Regions from separate parts of the Paenibacillus sp. EB106-06-01-XG199 genome, predicted to be linked through region 2. Evidence: riboswitches for the same ligand, from Rfam matches in the RefSeq annotation. Region 2 holds a riboswitch; each other region holds the start of a gene.
What was found. Region 2 has a riboswitch for thiamine pyrophosphate ahead of thiC (phosphomethylpyrimidine synthase ThiC). Riboswitches for the same ligand answer to the same signal wherever they lie in the genome.
Positions count from the first base shown of each region.

Region 1: it holds a riboswitch for thiamine pyrophosphate, as region 2 does, so the genes downstream of both, AC3WT9_RS24380 (ABC transporter substrate-binding protein) here and thiC (phosphomethylpyrimidine synthase ThiC) in region 2, are expected to answer to the same signal.
Region 3: it holds a riboswitch for thiamine pyrophosphate, as region 2 does, so the genes downstream of both, AC3WT9_RS32155 (thiamine phosphate synthase) here and thiC (phosphomethylpyrimidine synthase ThiC) in region 2, are expected to answer to the same signal.

Region 1 covers NZ_JBYTDQ010000007.1:241,195-249,099, forward strand. The annotation lists gene AC3WT9_RS24350 (sensor histidine kinase) at 1-225, opposite strand, end outside; gene AC3WT9_RS24355 (response regulator transcription factor) at 222-896, opposite strand; gene AC3WT9_RS24360 (pyridoxamine 5'-phosphate oxidase family protein) at 1,167-1,607, opposite strand; gene AC3WT9_RS24365 (hypothetical protein) at 1,855-3,318, shown strand; gene AC3WT9_RS24370 (hypothetical protein) at 3,439-3,660, shown strand; gene AC3WT9_RS24375 (hypothetical protein) at 3,638-5,035, shown strand; TPP riboswitch at 5,109-5,219, shown strand; gene AC3WT9_RS24380 (ABC transporter substrate-binding protein) at 5,345-6,415, shown strand; gene AC3WT9_RS24385 (thiamine-binding protein) at 6,456-6,749, shown strand; gene AC3WT9_RS24390 (ABC transporter permease) at 6,746-7,507, shown strand; gene AC3WT9_RS24395 (ABC transporter ATP-binding protein) at 7,527-7,905, shown strand, end outside.
Region 2 covers NZ_JBYTDQ010000011.1:128,984-136,888, reverse strand. The annotation lists gene AC3WT9_RS29345 (cellulase family glycosylhydrolase) at 1-308, shown strand, start outside; gene AC3WT9_RS29340 (P-loop NTPase family protein) at 633-1,487, shown strand; gene AC3WT9_RS29335 (PadR family transcriptional regulator) at 1,641-2,183, shown strand; gene AC3WT9_RS29330 (SDR family oxidoreductase) at 2,214-3,032, shown strand; gene AC3WT9_RS29325 (NAD(P)-dependent alcohol dehydrogenase) at 3,087-4,145, shown strand; TPP riboswitch at 4,250-4,356, shown strand; gene thiC (phosphomethylpyrimidine synthase ThiC) at 4,461-6,239, shown strand; gene AC3WT9_RS29315 (response regulator) at 6,439-7,905, shown strand, end outside.
Region 3 covers NZ_JBYTDQ010000016.1:25,174-33,078, reverse strand. The annotation lists gene thiH (2-iminoacetate synthase ThiH) at 1-965, opposite strand, end outside; gene AC3WT9_RS32165 (thiazole synthase) at 995-1,759, opposite strand; gene thiS (sulfur carrier protein ThiS) at 2,065-2,268, opposite strand; gene AC3WT9_RS32155 (thiamine phosphate synthase) at 2,320-2,928, opposite strand; TPP riboswitch at 3,041-3,143, opposite strand; gene AC3WT9_RS32150 (SDR family oxidoreductase) at 3,292-4,161, opposite strand; gene AC3WT9_RS32145 (hypothetical protein) at 4,515-4,940, opposite strand; gene mdh (malate dehydrogenase) at 5,063-6,004, opposite strand; gene icd (NADP-dependent isocitrate dehydrogenase) at 6,024-7,319, opposite strand; gene AC3WT9_RS32130 (citrate/2-methylcitrate synthase) at 7,416-7,905, opposite strand, start outside.

The DNA.
Region 1 (7,905 bases), on a different contig from region 2:
CAGATCCAGCGCTTCCTGATGCCACATGGTCTCCAGCTTGGTGATTCTGGAGTAAGGGGCATACTCATCAGGCGGACCTTCCCGGGTCCATGCGCTGAATAGGCCGTATCCGACAAAGGTTGCCGTCATCATGACAGGCAGGAACAGCAGCGCTGCAATAATGATCAGCAGGTAGCGGGAAAGCAGCGAACTGCGCAGTTTATACAAGCGCCTAATGGCCCTCATGCTCTCACCCGGTAGCCGATTCCCCGGACCGTCTCTATAATCTCGGGTGCAGCCGGGTCAAGCTCCAGCTTCTCGCGCAAATACCGGATATGTACCATCAGTGTCTTGTCCCCCTCTATGTAAGCCTCACCCCAGACGGCTTCATAGATCTGTTCCTTGGTCAGAATCTGCCCAAGATGGCGGAGCAGGTAGGAGAATATCTGAAACTGCTTGCCGGTTAACAGGATTTCTTTGCCGCTTGCCGCTTCTTGAATAAGGTGTTCCCCTTCATGGACGATCAGATGCTTAATCCTTATCGGTGCAGGTGCCGCAGCACCGCTCCTTCTCAGCAGGACTTCAATCCGTGCGACCAGCTCATCCGGGTGAAACGGCTTGGTTAAATAATCATCGGCAAATTCCAGCCCCTGGAGCTTATCGTCGATGGAGGTGCGGGCGGAGAGCATCAGAATTGGCAGCCCCGGATACGTCCGCTTCAGCCGCTGCCCAACGGTGAAGCCGTCAAGACCGGGCAGCATGACATCGAGAATGGCTAACTGACAGCCGGCAGCCGCCTCCACTGCCCCTTCACCGCTCTCCAGCCAGCGGACGGCATACTGGCGTTCCCGAAGATCGGCGGAAACCGCACTGCCAATCTCCCTGTCATCTTCAACATATAACAATGTAACGCTCATTTAGCTTTCAATTCCTTTCTCGGTGGAAATGGCAGGACATCATAAAAACCCGAAGGCGGCGGATTACCGTCTGCGCTTCGGGGAGGGTATAGGTTGTATTGATTAGCACCAAAGGAACCGGACCGGTAACATTATCGAGTACGTCTAAATTTCAAATTTTCAGCCCTCTAATTGTAACATGATTTACCATAAGCCAGCTATCCTCCGGACGGCAAAAAGCCATCTATAAACCGTAGGGTTTACGATGGCCAGCTGTTTCATATCTTAGGTTTATTTGCCGTTAACTGCGGCCGCAGGCTGCCAAACGCCATGCTCTTCGTTTTTGCCGACATACTCTATCCGTGCCGGTGTAAGCTCCAGAATGACATAGTCAGGATCATCCGGTCCTTTGAACCATTTCTCCAGTGATTGGTCCCATACTTTGGCCCGTAAGCCTTCATCCCTGGTAACGGCGACTGTTGCTTCGATCTCCAGCACATCCTTGCCGCCGCCCTTTTCATATCCAAGCAGCAAAAAAGCATGCGGATTATCCTTCAGCTCTTCTACCTTATGCGTCTTCCGGTTGGTAGCGAGGTAAATGTTTAACCCCTCATGAAATACTGCCATATAACGCACCTTAGGTTTGTTGCCGGCTTCTATCGTGCCGAAGGAACCGAACTTATTGTCATCCAGCGCTTTGATGATATTTTGCTCCAGCTCATTGTTATCCATTGACGAAACAGCTCCTTTCCAATATGTGTGCTTATTATAGTGTACCCGTCCGGTTCAGAATGAATCCGGGGCAAAATCATGAACTCACTTATGCTTTTCTCCCGCCCTGGGGCTGGGTGTATGTCATCGCCGTGGCTGCAGACGCTGGCCATTATTGCAGGAATCCTATTTTCACTCAGCTTGGCAGCCTGGAAATTAGGGTAATATAGAAGATGTCAAAATCCTGTGCATAAGGGTGGAATCGTTAATGACTGAGCATTTCTCCGAACACACCGAACCTACACTACATACCGTTCTGCTGCAGTTTATTTTCCCCTTCTCCATCAAGGACGGTGAGGACAAGAGCCTGGCCCGGCAGCTTGGGCTTGACGGCTTCACCCGATTTTTTCTCAACAACAAAGAGCTGGAGGATGCTTATTACGGCGAAGGCTACTGCGTATCCCATGAGAAAATGGAGCGGAGCTATCTGCCGTTCGCAGCCCATGTCTTATTCCCGCGGGACAAGGATAAAGAAGATTCCTTCCGCCGGTTTTCCCGGGTAAACAATCTGGCCTGCAGGCTGGAAATGACACAGCAATCCGTAAACTTCCGGGTACTCTCGACGGATGTATTCATTTGTCCGTTTCAGCTTGGATTTCTGACCGTAAGAGTCCGCATCGAGGAAGAGAACCTGCCCTTCAGCACAGCGCTGGAATTCGCCGACCGTTTCCGCACACTCGAGGATGTCTCCTACCAGGACAAACATACCTATATCCATTACCAGGACAAAACCTTCGATCAGGTGGAGGATTTTGTGTTCAGGAATCTGGCCGATGGCCTGCAGCCGTTTATGGACCAATCGGAAATTGACGGGGCCTATTTTGAGACACTTCCCTTCTTCGTAGACGAACGAATGCTGGTCCAAGCCTTTTATGGCTTCAACCGGCAGGAGGATGCAGACGAGATCAGCGTGGAGCTGCGTTACCGCGCCTCCCAGCTGGATGGGCTGAATCTGTACGGAAAACCCTATATCAGCGCCAGCGATCCCGAGTATATCGAAGAGTACTGCCAGGCACATTCGTACAACCGCTGGGGGCCGGATACCTACTATATGACCAACGAGCAGACTTTCTGCTGCCTGAGCCGGGCCGAACCGGAGGTAGCCACTCCACTGGTCAATCAGATGTACGGGCAGTATTACTACGGGCTGCTCCTTAGTATTTTCCACAAAATCGTCCTGTTGAAGCTTTCCAATCTCCACTCCCGGCTGCGTATCAACCACGATTATGATCAAATTGAGAATCTGATCTTCCTGATTAACAAGTTTTCGGCCAAGTTTTATTTTCTGGAGCTGATTTCACAGTCGCAGGGCCGGGAGATCTTCATCCAGCTGCGCAAAGTATACGGCAATGATGCCCTCTTTGATGAAGTCAAAATGACCCTGAACGACCTGTTCCAGTACCAGGAGAAATTCCAGGCTAAACGCCGGGATACGCTGCTGATGATTCTGACTGTCTTTACAGTGGTGAGCGGCATCTACGGGATGAACCAGGTTATTGAAGACTTGAAGGGACGCATTGAATGGAGCAAAATGCTGGAATACTCTCCTTTTGAATATTTGGCACTGCTGCTCACCTTCACCGGGATCCTCGTCAGCATCCTCCTGACGCTGAAAGAGCTGTGGAACGGAATCCGCAGCCGCCGCAGAAAAAGATTTTATACCAAGGATTGATAAGCTTCCGGAAACTATCATGAGCGCCGGGGCGGAACCGGGGAAGCTGCTGCTGCCGGAGCTGCACGGAACGAAATTTCCGCCGAACAGGAAGTTCTTTCCCGCGAGACGGCCAGTGAATTGATCGGCTGCGTGCAGCAGATGGGCGAACCGGACCGCAGCCTGTTTCTGCGCAGATATTTCCTCTATGAGAGCCTTGATCAGCTTGCGCAAACCTTCAGTCTCAGTAAAAAGGCAGTCGAAAGCCGCTTATACCGTTGCCGGACGCTGCTCAAGCAGGCGCTAGGCCTGTCTGAGAGTCAGGGAAAGGAGGCGCAACATGGCCAAAGACATGAAAATTGAGGAACAGCGCCTGTTCGGAATGATTGATTCTATGAACTTCAGTGATGCGGAACTTGCCTTAGGTGTACTGCCGGAGATTAACCAAGGTCCGCACCTGGCAGACGAAGAGGAGACAGCTTCGCTCGCCCGCATCAAAGCACGTACACTTGCCCGTCTGGAGCCTGAAGCCGCTGTCCACACCGTCCGTTCCTTCGCCCGGAGATCCCGGAGGCGGAATATCTTCGCGGCCGCAGCAGCGGTAATACTCATTGCTGCCGGTATGCTCGCCTTCTCTCCTGAGGTACAGGCCGGGTTAAGAAAGGCGCTGAGTTTCCTTCCTGGCTTCGGCACCGTCGTGGAGAACAGCCCCGGTGACCGGATCTATGTGCTGGGCAAATCCTATGATATTGCTCTGGGGGACGGAAGTCTGACCGTAGATGCCGTTCTCCTGCAAGAGCTTGGCGGGAGTATTACGCTTCGCGGCCGGAAAGTCCCTGAAGTCAGCGAATTTGAGGCAAATATCGGCGGCAACCGCTATACTTTCACCTCTTACATGCGTTCGTCCTCGGAGAGTGAGTGGTACGGCAGCTACAGTTCAACTCAACCGCTGCAACTGAAGAAGAATAATCTTCTAACCCTGCATCTGGTCGGCACAACCGTTGGTCCGTTACAGCTCACCGCTCCGAAGACAGCTGAGGAGCTCGGGGAACTCGGCGCAAGCGATATACAGCAGGATGTGCGGATTACTGCTTTTCCGGTGGACCTTGGCGGCGGGCTTGTCCGTGTCCAGTTATTGCCCACTCTGACGGCGGAATCCGGGCTGACTGTCCATGCTTACGGACTGGAGCCGCTGGTCCCTGGATCAGGTCTCTATATAGAGAACGCAGCAGGAGAAAAGGCGGCACTGGAGCAGCCTGAATCCATGTCCTATCCTTCCGACTTCCGGTTTCATGAGACTGCCGGGGCGGGCGCTTGGCCTTATACGGTCTTCATTCCTTATATTGAAGTTTCAGATCATGACGCTGTATCTGCAGAAGTAGAGATTCCGCTGCCTGATATCGGCCAGGAGCAAATGCTCCACACACGCGCGGAAATCGCGGGCTTTCCGGTAGAGTTCACCCGCATTGAACGTACCGGCGAGACGGCTGCCAGCGTCGATGTGAATGTGAATTTCAATGCCGCAAAGCTGCGGACGCTGAAGCATTTTCTTATTCGCTATCCGGGGCAGGCGGACAACAGCTCGTTCTCTTGGGTGAATACGGACCAGACCTACGGCGTGATGAAGACCCTCCATTTAGAAACAAAACCCGGGGAGGATAAGCTGCGTTTTAAGCTGTCCGAGCCGCATTTTCTGCTCAAAGGGCCGTGGCGCCTGCCGCTGAAGCTTGATAGCTAAGCAGAGTTGCTACTGGACAACTATGGAGCAGGCGTCTATAATACACCGTAAGAACACAGCAATACCTATAACTTCATAGTACCAGGGGTGCTGGAATTGGCCGGCTGAGATTGTATCCCACAAGATACTGACCCTTATACCTGATCTGGATAATGCCAGCGTAGGAATCGTCAATCGCTTACGGCCGTTTATGGCCCAAGCCACAACCTTGCGCAAGTAACTGGTGTCCCGATTCTCGGGGCACCTTTTTTGTATGGGACTATTCAGAATTTGGAAGACTAGGGTTGCTGGAAGGAGAGAAGAAGAGAAATGGGAGTCACAAAAGTATTAAAGCTCAGCCTCACCTGCATGCTGGTCTTTGCCATTGCCGGATGCGGCAATAGCAATGGGAACTCCGGGGGGAATGCGGCAGAGACTGCCGGGAACAGCACCGCTGCTCCTGAAACCACTGCCGGGGCAGCAACGGACGCTCCGAAGGAGCTGACCAAGGTCAAGGTCGCGCTGGACTGGACGCCGAATACGAATCATACCGGGCTTTATGCGGCAAAAGAGCTGGGCTATTACGAAGAGGAAGGGCTGGATGTTGAAATCGTGCAGCCGGGCGCTGCCGGTTCCGACACGATGGTTACCTCGGGCGAAGCCGCTTTTGGCATCAGTGCCCAAGAGGCACTGACGCTGGCCCGCCTGCAGAAGGTGCCGCTTGTGTCCATCGCCGCTATCATTCAGCATAATACCTCCGGGTTCGCTGCACCGAAAAACCGCAATATTAAGACACCGAAGGATTTCGAAGGCAAAACCTACGGCGGCTGGGGTTCCCCTGCCGAAGAAGCGGCCATGAAAGCCATTATGGACCCCGAAGGCGGAGATGTGAAAAAGGTGAAGCTGGTGAACATCGGTGAAGCGGACTTCTTCACCGCCGTGAAACGCGACATTGATTTTGCCTGGATCTTCTATGCCTGGACCGGGATTGAAGCGGAGCTGCGCGGAGAACCGCTCGACATGCTCTACCTCAAGGATTATGCACCCCAGCTCGATTACTACACGCCGGTACTGACTACGAGCGAGAAGGAAATTGCCGAACATCCGGAGCTGGTGAAGGCTTTCCTTAAGGCTACCTCGAAAGGTTATCAATACGCCATTGATCAGCCGGAGGAAGCCGCAGCCATTCTTTCCAAAGCTGTTCCTGAGCTGGACCCCAAGCTGGTCCTGGCCAGCCAGAAATGGCTCAGCCCGAAATACAAGGATGATGCCGTCCGCTGGGGCGAGCAGAAGAGCGAGGTCTGGCAGGATTACGCCGACTGGATGTATGGCCTGAAGCTGCTCGATCAGCCGCTGGATGTTCCAAGCACATTTACGAATGAGTTTTTGCCAGCTAACTGATTAAGGATGAAGTGATTTAAACTGAGAGGATTGATATATTGTGGCCAATACATTGCTAAGCATTCAGGTAATTCCCAAAACTCCGAACAACGAGGATTCGATTCCTTACGTGGACAAAGCCATCGAAGTGATTCAGAAATCCGGTGTAAAACATCAGGTTAACCCGCTGGAGACCACGATGGAGGGCGACATCACCGAGCTGCTTGAGGTTGTGCGCCAGATGCATGAAGCGCTGATTGCCGCAGGCAGTCCGAGCGTCATCTCCCAGATCAAAATCGCCCATAACCCGAATGGAATCAGCATGGACAAACTGACGGAGAAATACCGGCCGTGAGATCGTATTGGAAACAGATTTGGCCGCCCCTTGTGGCGGTCGTCTTTTTTCTGGGGTTATGGCAAGTTTCGGTATCCCTGTTCCATATCGAGTCATGGATCCTTCCCAGCCCAAGCGATATCGCCCGGGAAACCTCGGGCAATGCTTCCGGCATTTGGGCACATACAGCGGCTACGCTGCGCCTTACCCTGATCGGCTTCCCCATCGGCACAGGCGTGGGTCTTATTGTTGCCCTGCTGCTGCATCTGCTGCCTTGGCTCAAGAGAGCTCTCTACCCGCTGCTCATTCTCAGTCAGAATGTGCCCTCGATTGCGCTCGCGCCGCTGCTGATTATCTGGTTCGGCTTCGGGCTGCTGCCGAAGGTTGTCCTGATTACACTTGTCTGCTTCTTCCCGGTTTCAGTCGCCGCCATGGGCGGCCTGATGCAAAGCGACCGGACCATGCTGAACTATATGAAGATGGCCGGCGCGAACAAATGGCAGATCTTCACCAAGCTGGAGCTTCCGGGCTCCCTGCCCGCCCTGTTCTCGGGGCTTAAAATTTCGGCCACCTACGCCGTAATGGGCGCTGTTGTCGCGGAATGGATCGGAGCTGACAAGGGCATCGGCTACTACATGCTGCTGCAAAAATCCGCTTACCGCACAGACCGCGTATTCGTCGCCATTGCCATCATCGTGCTGCTCAGTCTTGTGCTGTTCGCACTTATCGCGCTGCTGGAGAAATGGCTGGTGCGCTGGAAGCCGCGCAAAAGTTCCTAGAAAAGGAGGATGGCCGACAATGCCGCATATTACAGATAACCCGCCATCCGGCACTGAAGCAGCCGGCATTCCTGAAGCCAGGACCTTACCGCCTGCACTTGAGGTAAAAGGAATCTCCAAAACCTTCACCCACCGCCGCCGCGAAACCCGCGTGCTGGATAACGTATCCCTTACAGTGCGGCCGCAGGAATTCGTCTCGATTGTCGGACCCTCAGGCTGCGGAAAAAGCACTTTATTCCATATTATCGGGGGCCTGGAGCTGCCGGATGCCGGAACGGTAAGCATGAACGGCAACCTTGTTACAGGGCAGCGCGGAGAGATCAGCTACATGCCGCAGCAGCCCGCGCTGTTCCCTTGGCGAAGCATCGAGGACAACGTCCTGCTCGCCGGTGAGCTTA
Region 2 (7,905 bases):
AGCAATGGATAATCACAGATGTTGGCGGAGGCTTGTATAAGGTTATTAACGTCAATAGCAATACAGGTTTGGATGTAGCCGAGATGGGGACTGCCAATGGATCGAATGTGCAATTATGGAGTTATGGCGGCGGCTCCAATCAGAAGTGGAGCATTGTTAAAGTTGGAAGTGCTTATAAATTGATTGCCAGCAACAGCGGGAAAGCTCTGGATGTCGCTGCTGCTGGTACTGAAAATGGAACCAATGTTCAAATTTGGGATGACAATGGCTCAAACGCGCAAAAGTGGAATCTGTATCAGCTAAACTAGCGGGGTGGTTTGAAGAAGGCTCCCGGATTGAATTCAACTCTGCTCAATGTTAATCTAACTAATAGAGATGCATACAAAGGAGCGTTAACCTGATCATGTGGATTACTCTGTAAAGATTAACAATGCGAAAGGATGCCTGTAATAGTGATTACACTATTTTATTCAGCATGCTTTTCTTTGAGCTTACAGGGTATGCAGGGAAAGGTGTAATGTAAACCCATTCTGCGGATACCTTAGGGTATCCGCTTTTAATGTTGTGGGAAACCGTATCTCTATCACTCCTAACCTACATATCCTCCTAATAATGATTGGAGGGATTTTATTATGAAACCGAAGTTAGTCTTGATTGAGGGATTACCAGGATTCGGGAAAACAACAACGGCTCAATTAGTCCATGAAATTCTTACGGAAATGAACCTTAAATCTCAGCTGTTTTTAGAAGGGGATTTGGAGCATCCAGCGGATTATGAGGGAGTCGCCTATTTGGAGAAAAATGAATTCAATGAATTATTGAGTACCCATGGGAAGTTTCGGGATTTGTTGAATAATCGAGTGATTAAACAAGGGAACCATTATTTCCTGGAATATCGAAAAATCGCAAATGAATATGGGCCTGATTTTCCAGATGAGTTATTGCAGGCAGTTACCAAAAATGATGTTTATGAATTGTCGCTTGATCAAAACAGGAAACTGATAACAGAGCGTTGGAAGGGATTTGCAGCAAGTGTTTTAAATGGCTCAGACACCTTTGTTTTTGATTGTTGTTTTATACAAAACCCTGTAACCATTGGGATGATTAAATATGGTGCACAGAAGGAAGACGTTATAAGTTATGTGCTGGAACTGGCAGCGATTGTGGAGCGGCTGAATCCATTGCTGCTTTACGTAGAGCAGAACAATCTTGATCACTCTTTCAGAAAGGCCGTTAGGGAAAGACCTAAAGAATGGTCGGAGGGATTTATTGAATATTATACTAACCAAGGGTATGGAAAAAAGCAGGGTTATACAGGGTTAGAAGGAACCTTGGAGGTACTGAAGGCAAGAAAAGAATTGGAAGAAGAGATATTTAACGGCATAAACTTAACCAAGAAAAAAGTAAATAACTCTTCTTATGAATTAAATGATTATAAGCAAGTTTTGGTGGGGATTTTATCAGAATACTTTAGTTCAGTAAATTAAGCACATATGACAAGCTGAGTTGATTTCAGGCATTCACTGCTGATTTCACTCGGCTTTTTTTTACTTAAGTCTTATATATTGACTTGATATATATTGGTCTGTTATATTGCTAAGTGTGATGTGTAGATATCTTTAAATAAGGAGGAGCTATTCTTGAACACTCAGGATGTTATTTTAGGCTTGCTCATGAAAGAAGCGTTGACTGGCTACGAAATAAAGCAGTTATTGGAGAATGTGTTATCTAATTTCTATAGCTCTAGTTATGGCACGATTTATCCTACGCTTGCCCGCATGGAGAAGGAAGAATTAATAACCAAGGAAATTGTGCCCCAGAAAGGTAAGCCAAATAAGAATGTTTATAACATAACGGCTAAAGGGCGAGATTGTTTTAACGACTATTTACTAGCGCCACTAGAGGGAGACAGTAGTAAGAAATCCGATTTTATGATGAGGCTTTATTTTGGCCGATTTGTGGGGTATGACAAGGTGATTTTTTGGTTGAAGCAAGTACAAGAGGAATCACAAAAAAAGTTAGATCAGTTATTAGAGCAGTATTCACATTATAAAGCTGAAATGCACCCGGCCCAGATCATTTGCATCCAGATTGGGATAGCAGAATATAAAGCTAAACTTGCAACCATTGCCGAGGGATTGTTAAGCATGGAGCAGTTAGTGGAAGGGAATAGCAGTATTTAACGAATTCTGATACATTTAGGAGGGATTTTATTGAAAACAATTTTTGTCACGGGTGCTTCATCCGGCATTGGGAGAGCTACAGTAAAACATTTTGCTGAAAGAGGATGGAACGTAGTAGCCACGATGCGTGCACCTGAAAAAGAAACTGAATTCATCACATTGGACAATGTGTTGGTGTTGCGGTTAGATGTTGAGAAAACAGATACCATCCAATCTGCATTAGCTGAAGCTGTCCAGCGGTTTGGTAAAATTGACGTTCTCCTGAACAATGCCGGATACGGGACAATGGGGCTTATAGAAGTAGCTACGGATGAGCAGATCCGAAGACAATTTGAAGTGAATGTTTTTGGTCTTATTAGTATGACTAAAGCCATGTTGCCACATTTTAGATCTAATCAGGAAGGGTTGCTAATCAATATCTCTTCAATGGGAGGGATCGTGACCTTTCCTACGATGTCTCTGTATCACTCCACTAAATTCGCGGTAGAAGGTTTTTCTGAATCCGTATCTTTTGAATTAGCATCACAAAACATCAAAGTAAAGCTGATTGAACCAGGAGCCATTAGCACGGACTTTGGCGGAAGATCGATGGAGTTCTTTTTTAATGATGACTTAACGGATTATAAATCATTCACTACTGCCTTTCTGGGTAAATTAGGGGAAATGGAAAAAGCTCCAGACTATGCCTCGGCACCAGCACTTGTAGCTGACACTATTTATCAAGCGGCCACAGACGGTACAAGCAAATTCCGTTATGTAGTGGGAGAAGATGCGAAAATGCTCATAAGTATGAAGAAAAATACGGTTGAGGAAGAGTATCTAAGTAATATAGCTCAGCATTTTTCATAAAAGAGGAAGACGGTTATTCTAATAAAGGGAATTACATTTTCCTTGGAGAATAAAATGCCTATCGAATGGAGAATGACCATGAGAGAAGAGATGATGGATACAGGCTTACCCAGCGAACGAGTAGCACGCACGATGACGGCGATGGTCTATGATACCTACGGATCGCCAGAAGTCTTACGTATTGAAGAAGTGGATATCCCTGCACCGCAAGACCATGAAGTGTTGATCGAGGTCCACGCTGCCTCTGTTAATTCCTGGGATTGGGATCTCCTCCGCGGCAAACCGTTCATGAACCGCCTTGGCGGGCTCCGTAAACCCCGTTACCGTATTCTTGGCGCAGATATCGCAGGACGGGTCATCGCCGTGGGTGCCAATGCCAAAAGATTCCGGCCGGGGGACGAGGTTTTCGGGGACCTTTCCGGTTGCGGCTGGGGCGGATTTGCGGAGTATGTATGTGCCAGCGAGAAAGCCTTGTCACCAAAGCCGGCAGGCCTGAGCTTCGGGCAGGCAGCGGCTATTCCTCAGGCAGCCGTTCTAGCCTTGCAGGGCATGCGTGACAAAGGAAAGCTGCGAAAGGGCCATCGGGTTCTGATCAATGGGGGCGGTGGCGGAGTGGGTACGTTTGCGGTTCAATATGCCAAATGGGCCGGAGCGGAAGTGACCTGCGTTGACAGCGCCGAGAAGCTGGATATGCTGCGTACCCTCGGGGCGGATCATGTATTGGATTATACCAAAGATGACTTCACCACAAGCGGACAACGATACGATTTAATCCTCGATGTCGTTGGAAACCGTCCGGTTGTCGCGATGAAGCGCGCACTAACGTCAGGCGGTACGTATGTCATGGTCGGCGGTTCCTTTTCTTATATCCTCCTGGCTCTGTTGGTTGCACCGCTGTCTGCCTGGTTTGAAAAAAAGAAAATAGCACTTCTAATCCATAAGCCGAACCACGAGGATCAAATGGTTTGGAAGGAGCTTGTCGAAGCAGGCTACGTAGTGCCAGTTATTGATCGGCAATATCCGTTAAGCGGCGCGGCCCATGCCCTTCGTGATCTTGGAGAAGGCCGTGCGAAAGGGAAAATTATCGTGTGCATAAAAAGTCAGCTAAGCTAACAGTGCTCATCTGATGCAATCGATATTTATGATTTGCCAATTCCTTTATAAGAACACCGGTTGACAATTGCTGGATTTCTCTGTAACTTTAACATAACTAAATAAGAAACCACTAGGGGAGCCTGAATAGGCTGAGACGGGAAAAATGCATTCCTGGACCCTTGAACCTGATCTGGATTATACCAGCGTAGGAAAGTGGAGCCGGACTTTTATTTCATTGTTGGCGTTAGCCTTATATGGATTTTTGAGCCGCTCCATGTGGAGCGGCTTTTTTGCGCGTTTTCTTATTTACTCAAACCTTAAGGAGGAAATAAGATGCTGAATCAAGAGAAGAAACATGAGGTTGATCTGTGTGCTTTTCCGGGAAGTCACAAGGTGTATGTGGAGGGCTCACGGCCTGATATTCAAGTTCCGATGCGCGAGATTACATTAAGCCGAACCACGGGTACGGCCGGAGAAGCGGAGAATGCTCCTGTCCGTGTCTATGATACAAGCGGGCCTTATACTAACGATGAAGCCTATAGCGATATCCGCAAGGGGTTAACGCCTCACAGGCTTCAGTGGATCACGGAGCGGGGAGATGCCGAATCTTATGAGGGAAGAGCGGTTAAGCCGGAGGATAACGGGAATCTCACAGAGAAGCCGGCGGCAGAGGTGTTTCCGGGCTTGCAACGTCGTCCCTTGAGAGCCAGAGAGGGCCGCAATGTCAGCCAGCTGCATTATGCCCGCAGAGGCCTGATTACGTCGGAGATGGAATTTATCGCAGTCCGGGAAAATGTAACTCCTGAGTTTGTTAGAGAGGAAGTAGCCTGCGGCCGTGCGATCATTCCAGCGAATATTAACCATCCGGAGAGTGAGCCGATGATTATCGGGCGGAATTTTCTGGTAAAGATCAATGCTAATATCGGGAATTCGGCGGTGTCCTCTTCCATTGATGAAGAAGTAGAGAAGATGAGATGGGCTACCCGCTGGGGAGCGGATAACATCATGGATTTGTCGACGGGTAAAAATATTCACACCACCCGTGAATGGATTATCCGCAATTCTCCGGTGCCTATCGGGACAGTGCCAATCTATCAGGCTTTGGAAAAGGTAAACGGCAAGGCCGAGGATTTAACTTGGGAGGTATACCGGGACACCCTGATCGAGCAGGCGGAGCAGGGAGTGGATTATTTCACCATTCACGCCGGGGTACTGCTGCGTTACATCCCATTAACGGCCAAAAGAATGACGGGCATCGTCTCCAGAGGGGGTTCGATTATGGCGGCCTGGTGCCTGGCCCATCATCAGGAGAACTTTCTTTATACACATTTCGAGGATATTTGTGAAATCATGAAGGCTTATGATGTGGCGTTCTCTTTGGGTGACGGGCTGCGTCCAGGCTCCATTGCCGATGCTAATGATGAAGCCCAGTTTGCCGAGCTGGAGACGTTGGGTGAATTAACCTCGCTTGCCTGGAAGCATGATGTTCAGGTGATGGTGGAAGGCCCGGGCCATGTACCGATGCATCTGATCAAAGAGAATATGGATAAACAGCTTGAGCTTTGCCATGGCGCTCCTTTTTACACACTGGGACCACTGACTACGGATATTGCACCCGGCTATGACCATATCACCTCGGCTATTGGAGCGGCGATGATCGGCTGGTTCGGCACGGCGATGTTGTGTTATGTTACCCCGAAGGAGCATCTAGGATTGCCTAATAAAAATGATGTGCGGGAAGGCGTCATCACCTATAAAATTGCCGCCCATGCAGCCGACTTGGCCAAAGGACACAAGGGCGCGCAGGATCGGGATAACGCACTCTCCAAAGCGCGCTTCGAGTTCCGTTGGCGGGACCAGTTCCATTTGTCGCTCGACCCGGAACGGGCGCTGGAATATCATGATGAGACCCTTCCGGCGGAAGGGGCCAAAACGGCTCATTTCTGCTCCATGTGTGGACCCAAGTTCTGCAGTATGCGCATTTCTCATGGTATCCGCGATACGGCGAGGGTGCAGGAGGGACAAGAAGAACCGGAGCAAGCGATGATTACCGCAGGGATGCGGGATAAAGCAGAAGAGTTTAAGGAAGGCGGAGGTCTGATCTATAAATAAACCGTCGGTCCGGGACTGCCGCTAATCGCCCTCCCCCTCTCAATTGACAGTCTCCGGGCGTATACCTATAATGTAAATCAGATTATGAAAGCTGTTTCATTTCTGGTGGATAAGTTTGTTTCGGTGAGATGGAACCCCTTAATCAAGCGGGTTTCATTTTGTTTTTTCAGTGTATTTTTGTTCGCAAAAAGGAGAAGCCATGGACACAACGTTCTGCAAAATATTGGTGGTGGACGATGAAATGCTGGTACGGCAGGGGATAATCCATCTGCTGGATTGGGAAGGGGAAGGGTTTCAGATTGCAGGCGAGGCCTCCAACGGAAGAGAGGCTTTTGAATTAATTGAATTACAGCGTCCGCATATCATCCTGACCGATATCGTTATGCCTGTGATGGACGGGGAAGAGCTGATCCGGCTCGTCAAGGGGATGTATCCGGAAATTGAGGTGATCGTGCTTAGCAGCTTCAGTGAGTTCGAATATGTGCGTTCAACCTTCCAAAGCGGGGTTGCCGACTATATCCTGAAGCCCAGACTGGAGGCCGCTTCCCTGCTTGCCGTGCTGAAAAAAACCGCGCAGCGGATTCCGCTGCTTCAGCATGTGGACTGGAGAAGCGACAAGCTGCAATCCGCAGACTATATTCTGGACAAACTGGTTTCAGGCTTTCCAGTGGAGTACGACGAGGAAGCGCTGCGGGGGATGTTCCCCTTACCGGGCTTCGTGCTGCTAATTGCTGATATTGGCGACGAACCCGCTGCGAATAGCCGCAAAGAGGAATGGCTGGAGAACAGTATTCATTCTCTGCTGCACAGCAGCGTCAGCAGGGTGACCTTCCGCCGGCTGTCTCCGCTGGAGGGGCATGTCCGTCTGCTGTTTAATCTGGAGGAGGCTGGGTATGAGGCGCTCATCCGTCTTGCAGATCAGGTATTCACGGCGGGCATCCGTGCAAATATGTTCCTGAATCTCGCGGTCAGCCGGGTTTTCACTGAGCTGAGTGAACTGCATACGATCTATAAGGATGATCTGATGAAGCTGCTGGACCGCCGCTTCTTTCTCCCGGATCATTGTTTACTGGTAGATAACGGCGAGGAGGGACGGCAGGGTCCCGCTTTCGATCAGGATGCTTTCAGCGCAGAGCTGAACAGGCAGGAGTTCGATTTGGCTTTCGGCCGCTTGAGCGCATATGTCGCGTCCATGTCCGGCCGGAGAGATACAGGGATGTCCGAGTTCAAATCGTTTTTATGCCACAGTATGTTTCAGATCATCGGAATGCTGCTGCATTTCCATTACGAGGCCCGCGCCCTGGACCAAAGCAAATACGAATTCTTCCGCTCCATTCATGAGGCACGGCATATCGGTGAAACGGAGATACGGCTTGAGCAGTTTTTGCAAGCTGCGACGGAATGCGTAACCAAGAACCGCGGCGGAGTACCAGCCATTCAAAAAATTTTACTGTATATCGACGAGCATTATTCACGTCAGCTTACGCTGACCGAAGTAGCAAGGCAATTTCATTTCAACCCGTCCTATCTGTCTAATTATTTTGCGCTACATAACAAAGAGGGCTTCAACGAATATTTAAACCGGGTGCGGATCGAAAAGGCGTGCCTGCTGCTGAAAGAAAATGCCGGTCTATCCATTTCCGAAATCAGCAGTCTTGTGGGCTAC
Region 3 (7,905 bases), on a different contig from region 2:
GTGGATACTCCTGCGGACATTTTAGTGATGCCGAGATGGACCAGATGGTCGCGCAAAGCTGCCGGTTCCCGCGTGGACAATGAAATGCCCGCACGGGGCAAAAACAGTCGGTAAGCCAGTATGATCTGCACCAGCGCACGGTCGGTTACATCACTTGCCGGATTGAATTCTCCGAGATACGGGCGAAAGCGGGGAATCGACAAGCCGATTTCGCACTCCGGGTACTTATCCTGCAAGTATCTCGCATGCAGGGCAGTGGCCAGAGCTTCCTGGCGCCAATCGTACATCCCCAGCAGGGCACCAATATTCACAGATCGAAACCCGGCGCGGCAGCCGCGTTCGGGTGCATCCAGACGGTTGCGGTAGACTCTCTTCGGACCCTTCACATGCAGCTTCCCATAGGTCTCCTGATGGTAGACCTCCTGATACAAGGTAAGACCGTCTACCCCTGCCAGCCTCAGTTCATTGTATTCTTCCGTAGAGAGCGGATTAACCTCAATGCTGACAGAAGAAAAATAGTCACGGAGCACCTTCACGCACTCCCTCACATAAGCGGCCGGACTTTCACTCCGGGATTCGCCAGTCAAAATAAGAATGTGGCGCAGGCCTGTAGCGGCGATGGTTTCTGCTTCCTGCCTGACCTCCTCCAGTGTCAATTTTTTGCGCGGAAAGTCATAAATCGAGCTAAAGCTGCAATAAGTGCAATGATTCACGCAAAAATCGGCCAAATACATCGGCGTAAACAGCTGCATCACATGCCCGAAGTGCGTACGTGTCAATCTTTGCGCTTTCTGCGCCATTTCCTCCAGGTAAGGCTCCGCCGCCGGAGACAGCAGTGCCATCAGCCCGTCTTCGTCCAGATGCTCCAAACGAAGCGCCCGCTTCACATCCACGGCAGTATACTGCTTCCATAATGTCTCGTAAGGAAGCTGCTCCAGCCGGGTCAGCGTATCATAAAAGCTCATGCTCTTTCCTCCCTCCTTCTCTCCATTGGCTAGAACAAAAAGCCGGTCAGCGGCGAAGAGGCCGTTGCCGCCTCCTCCACCGGCCCCAGTCCGGCCAGATAAGCCTTGCGCCCTGCCGATACCGCCTCACGGAATGCCTCCGCCATTAGAAGCGGATCACGCGCAGTAGCAATTGCCGTATTCAGCAGCACGGCGGATGCTCCCATTTCCATCGCCTCAGCAGCCTCGGAAGGTCTGCCAATACCGGCGTCAACAATCACCGGAAGATCCACTTCTGCGATCAGAATCCGCAGCAGCTCCTTGGTCTGCAGGCCGCGGTTCGAGCCGATGGGCGCACCCAGCGGCATAACAGCGGCAGCTCCGGCTGCCTTGAGCCGGATAGCTGCCGAAAGATCGGGGCTCATATACGGCAGTACAACGAAACCCTCTGCAGCCAATATTTCCGTGGCTTTAACCGTCTCCATATTGTCAGGCAGCAAATATTTCTGATCATTAATCACCTCGATCTTCACCCAATTGCCCAGCCCTGCCGCCCTGGCCAGTCTGGCAATACGCACCGCTTCTTCGGCTGTGCGCGCACCAGAGGTATTGGGCAGCAGCGTCATATGGGAGGGAATATGAGTAACAATGTTGTCGTTGCTCTCCGTATCAACCCGGCGCAGAGCCACAGTAATGACCTGTGAACCCGAGCGTGCAATCACTTCGGGAATAAGGGTATTGCGGCTGTATTTTCCGGTTCCGATAAACAGCCTGCTGGATAAAGGAATTCCGCCGATAACGAAAGAATCTTGCATACAATCGCCTCCTGAGATAGTGGCTCCGCTTAAATGCGGTGCTTCTGTTGCTGATACGCTGAGTTTTGATCTTACCTCTTATGTCTTACCTTTAACTCTTGTTTCTTACGTCTTATGTCTTATGTCTTATGTCTTATGTCTTACGTCTTGCGTCTTGCGTCTTGCGTCTTGCGTCTTGCGTCTTACCCCTTACTTCCTACGTCTTACCTCTTACTTCCTACGTCTTACCTCTTACTTCCTACGTCTTACGTCTTACCTCTTGCTTCTTGCCTCTTACTGCTTTCATCCGGCAACACACACCGGCTTCAGCCCCCGCCGACAAAATGGACCAGCTCTACGCGGTCACCTTCGCTCAGCAGCGTATCTTCGTAAACGTCCTTGCCGACGATCTCACCATTCAGCTCCACGATAACCAGTCTCCCGGCCCACTCTGACCGGCTTAGCAGATCAGCTACAGTCCGGCAGCTCTCTTCATAGGCCCCGCCTTTTCCATTCACGATCAAATTCATGCTTGCTCACCTCCTTTAACTGGTGCAGGAGCATTATTCATGGCTTCAGGCTTAGGGTACGGCCTGAACTGCTGATCTGTAGGCTGTAGCGGCGGCCACAGGATCTCCCGCACTGCATATTCCGGACATTACGGCAATTCCGGCAGCACCCGTTGCCAGAACCTTACCGGCATTACCCGGCTCAATTCCGCCTATGGCGATCAGCGGAATGCTGCTGCAGCGGACAGCCGCAGCCAGCTGCTGCAATCCGCGTTCCCGCTGCCCCGGCTTGCAGGCCGAGGGAAACACATGCCCGAACAGGCAGAAGTCCGCTCCCTGCCGGCCGGATTCGGCCGCCTCCTCCGGGGAATGCACCGACCTTCCCAATCGCAGGCCCGGTGCTATGCCGCGTGCTGCGGCAGGCGGCAGGCTGTGCCAAGCCAATTGGACCCCGCCCGTCCCTGCGGCCAGCGCAACGTCTACCCGGTCGTTGATCACCAGCTTGGAAGGCGGAACCCCTGCTATGATCAGCTGCTCCGTCAGAGACATGAGCTCCCGTACAGACATTGCCTTTTCCCGGAGATGGATATAATCCACTATGAAATGCACAGCCGCAGCCAGTTGAACAAACTGCGCCGGATTTTGCTTTCCATCCGAGATCAAATGTATCTCTTTCAACATGTTCACCTTCTCCTGTTCTTTTGCATTACCGGCAAACACAAAAAAGACCACCCCCGTAAAGGAGGCAGTCTGGAATATATACAGGAATACCGGGCCATTCAGCCCCGCTGCAGTTATTCGTTCTCCACTTCCCTACGCTGGTATAAACCAGATCAGGTTCAAAGGGTCCGAACGGGTATGTTCGTCTCAGCCTTGCGGCACCCCTAGTGACAAATCCATATTCAATTACGCTTAACGTTTCATATACTAACATATTATTCCTTGAAGAGCCATCCTTTAAAAGAGGCCTGCATCAAAAAGAGCGGAACCCAAGATTCCGCTCCAGACTCTAATTATGCATAGCAATGGAATCAGCAACCGCATTTAGCCGTTTACGACCTCGCCGCCGTTCACATGCATTACCTGTCCGCTTACATAAGATGAATCGTCGGAAGCCAGATATACATAGGCTGGAGCCAGCTCCTCCGGTTGTCCCGGGCGTTTCATTGGCTGCGTGCCGCCGAATTCACTGACTTTCTTCGCGTCAAAGGTCGACGGAATAAGCGGTGTCCAGATTGGACCCGGCGCTACGGCATTAACCCGGATGCCTTTGTCCGCCAGGTTCATCGACAGAGAACGGGTAAAGCTGAGAATCGCCCCTTTGGTGGACGAATAGTCCAGCAGCTGCGGGCTGCCCCGGTAGGCTGTGATCGAAGTCGTGTTGATGATCGTGGACCCTTTTTTCAGGTGGGGCATGGCTGCCTTGGTCAAATAGAACATCGAAAAAATATTCGTGCGGAATGTCCGCTCTAACTGCTCAGAGGTAATATCCTCAATTTTCTCCTGCGGATGCTGCTCTGCCGCATTATTAATCAGGATGTCCAGCTTGCCGAGTCCTTCCACTGTCTTATTGATCAGATCCTGGCAGAACGCCTCCACGCCGATATCGCCGGCGATCAGAATGCACTTCCTTCCCTCTTGCTCTACCTGGCGTTTAGTCTCTTCGGCATCGGAATGCTCATTGAGGTAGGAAATAACGACATCCGCACCCTCCTTCGCAAAATGAACGGCAACCGCCCGGCCAATACCGCTGTCTCCTCCTGTAATCAGAGCCGCCTTGCCCAGCAGCTTGCCCGCCGCCTTATAGGCTGAGGTCTCGAATTCCGGCAGCGGATTCATTTCACTTTCAATTCCGGGCTGGCGGTCCTGCACCTGCGGAGGTAATGTTTTTTTGGTTTGCGTGTTGTCTGGCATGATCCATTCTCCTTTCGCTGTGTACCTGTTGGTTACTCATCGTTTTAGGGTTGGCTCAGGGTGTCTGGTTTATGCACCTGCAGATCATCTCTTTATTTGCTTTACGTTATGTTACTTACCACACCTTGGGCGCGGTCAAACTAAAATGTCAGTTGTTTTTGCCGGGGAAGGCGATATACTTTACAGAGAAAGCACTAATCCAGCAATGGAGTTGCAGATATATGCAGACTGTGACTGCGGCATGGCTGGGTGGTACCCGATAGACTTGTCCTGAAGTAATGTCTGCACCCAAAAGCCCGCTCTCCATGTCAATCCGGAGGCGGGCTTTCTGTAGTCTTTCTATGAAGGAAGTCTTAAATAATGCTGTTGTACACCATAAAAAACACCATCAGCACCAGCGCCACCATGAGCAGCAGGCTCAAGGTACGGATTTTGCCTGTCTCTGCGGATACGTCACGGTTCTCGCGCATGCCGGCTGCGGCAAGACGCAATGGTTTGCTGATGATGCCGCCGAGTGCAAACATAGCAAGCAGCAGAACAACCACCACGATCATCCACGGTACCGAATATTCACCCTTCGTCATCATATAGCCGCCAGTCAGCAGTTGGATGACCAGACCGTACTGGGCGAAGCGGTTGAAGCCGCCGATAGCGCTAAGCGTTCCTTCTCTCGCAGGGACGCTCAGCTTCTGGACACGCCCGAGAACAAACGGCAGCACCAGATAAAAGCCCAGCGCCAATGTACCGATCATATGTAGAAAAAACAAAAAGTGACCCATAACATACCTCCTCTAATGTTTTCAGTGATTTTAGTTACACTTCAATTATACCTAACCAACAAATAGAAGAAAAGAAAACCCCCATTATAATTTCTAAAATGGGGGCTCCCGCAGGTTACTGCTTAAATCCTAACTACCGAAGTAACGGCACGTACCGAATCTGCCGACTTATCCAAAGCCGCTTTCTCCTCTGCCGTAAGCTCCAGTTCATATACCTTCTCAATGCCGTCCGCACCCAGCAGCGCCGGAATGCCCATGAACAGCCCATCATAACCGTATTCACCTTCAAGCAGGGCGATTACCGGGATAATCCGCTTCTTGTCCTTCAGGATCGCTTCAGTCATCTGGACCAAGGAAGCCGCTGGCGCGTAATAAGCGCTGCCGTTGCCGAGCAGGCTGACAATCTCGCCGCCGCCGGCTCGTGTACGCTGTACAATCTCCGCAATTCGCTCTGCGGAAATCAGCGTATCAATCGGAATGCCGCCTACGCTGGAATAGCGTACGAGCGGTACCATATCATCGCCATGTCCACCCAGCACAAAGCCGCGTACATCTTCAACCGAAACGTTAAGCTCTTGGGCGATAAAAGTACAGTAGCGGGCCGTATCCAGCACACCGGATTGTCCGATTACCCGGTTTTTGGGGAAGCCTAGTGCATTGTAAGCCACATAAGTCATCGCATCTACCGGATTGCTCAATATAATTACGATGGATTCCGGAGCGACACGTTTCACATTTTCGCAGACCGATTTCACAATTCCCGCATTGGTATTCACCAGATCATCGCGGCTCATGCCAGGCTTGCGGGCGATGCCTGCCGTAATAATCACGATATCCGAATCCGCAGCATCCTCATAGCTTGAGGTTCCCGTAATCTGGCTGTCGAACTTCTGCACAGGACCGGCTTCCAGCATGTCAAGCGCCTTGCCTTTGGTCGGGTTCTCGAGCTGCGGAATATCCAGCAGCACCACGTTGCCGAGTTCCTTCTGGGCAAGCATAAGCGCCGTGGTAGCGCCAGTGAAGCCGGCACCCACGACTGTAATTTTATAACGTTTGATGGCCAAGAGATACCCTCCTACAAGACTACAGATTATTGATAATTTCGTCGGCAAACGCGGAGCATTTCAGCTCTGTTGCGCCTTCCATTTGACGGGCAAAATCATAAGTCACTGTTTTGTTGTTAATGGCGGTACTCATTCCTTTGTAGATAAGGTCAGCCGCTTCCTGCCAGCCCAAATGCTCCAGCAGCATTACTCCGGAAAGAATGACCGAACCCGGGTTCACAACGTCCTTATCGGCATATTTCGGAGCCGTACCATGTGTTGCTTCAAAGATAGCATGCCCTGTTAAATAGTTAATGTTCGCTCCCGGAGCGATGCCGATGCCGCCGATTTGAGCAGCAAGCGCGTCGGACAAGTAGTCACCGTTCAAGTTCAGCGTAGCAATCACGTCGAAATCGGTCGGACGGGTCAATACCTGCTGCAGAGCGATGTCGGCAATTGCATCCTTGATGATGATTTTTCCGGCAGCTTCCGCTTCCTTCTGGGCAGCATTGGCCGCAGCTTCACCATCACGTTCCTTGATGACATCATATTGGTTCCAGGTGAATACTTGGTCGCCGAACTCCTGCTCAGCCACTTCGTAACCCCAGTTCTTAAACGCACCTTCGGTAAATTTCATGATATTGCCCTTATGCACAAGCGTTACGCTCTTCCGTCCATGCTTGATCGCATATTCAACTGCAGCGCGCACCAGGCGCTTCGAGCCTTCGGAAGATACTGGCTTGATGCCGATTCCGGAGGTTTCCGGGAAGCGGATTTTGTTCACACCCATTTCCTTCTGCAGGAATTCAATTACTTTCTTGACAGCCTCGGAGCCTTCCTGGTACTCGATACCCGCATAAATGTCTTCTGTATTCTCACGGAAGATAACCATGTCCACCAGCTCCGGATGTTTCACCGGTGAAGGCACTCCATCGAAATAACGCACTGGACGCAAACATACATACAGGTCCAGTTCCTGGCGCAACGCCACATTCAAAGAACGGATTCCGCCGCCGATTGGAGTAGTAAGCGGGCCTTTAATAGCTACAATATATTCACGAATGGCTTCCAGCGTATCATTAGGCAGCCATTCACCATATGTATTGAAGGCCTTTTCGCCGGCAAATACTTCATACCAGGCAATTTTTTTTGCACCGCCGTAAGCTTTGGCTACAGCTTCATCAAGCACCCGTTTAGAGGCTTTCCAAATGTCGCGGCCAGTGCCGTCACCCTCAATAAAAGGAATAATCGGATGATTCGGAACCACCAGTTTGCCGTCTTCAATCGTGATTTGTTCGCCTTCTGTCGGCAGATCGTATTTTTCTAGTTTCAACATTTGTGGGGAATCCTCCTAAAAAGTTTAGTTTGGTTTGGTTAGCACATGCGTACATTCATTCTACTAGAGGGGTGGAGCGGCCCGCAAGGGCCGCCTTTATCTCTCGTCAACGGGAACGTATTTCTGTTCGGACATCCCAGTGTATTCTGCACGCGGGCGGATGATGCGGTTGTCTACATATTGCTCCAGAATATGCGCTGTCCATCCCGAAGCGCGGCTGATGGCAAAAATAGGCGTGAACAGCTCCCGCTCAATACCAAGCTGCGTGTATACCGAAGCCGAGTAGAAATCCACGTTTGGCTTCAGTCCCTTCTGCCCGGTGATCAGCTCCTCAATCTTGACGGACATCTCGTAGAGTGTGGTGTCATTCTTCATGGTGCCCAACTCACGGGACATCTTCATCAGATGTTTGGCACGCGGATCCCCATTCTTATAGACACGGTGTCCGAAGCCCATAATTTTCTCACGGCGCTCCAGCTTCCCGCGTATATAGGGCTCCACTGCATCCAGACTGCCGATCTCCTCCAGCATCTTCATTACGGCCTCATTCGCTCCGCCATGCAGCGGACCCTTAAGGGCACCAATC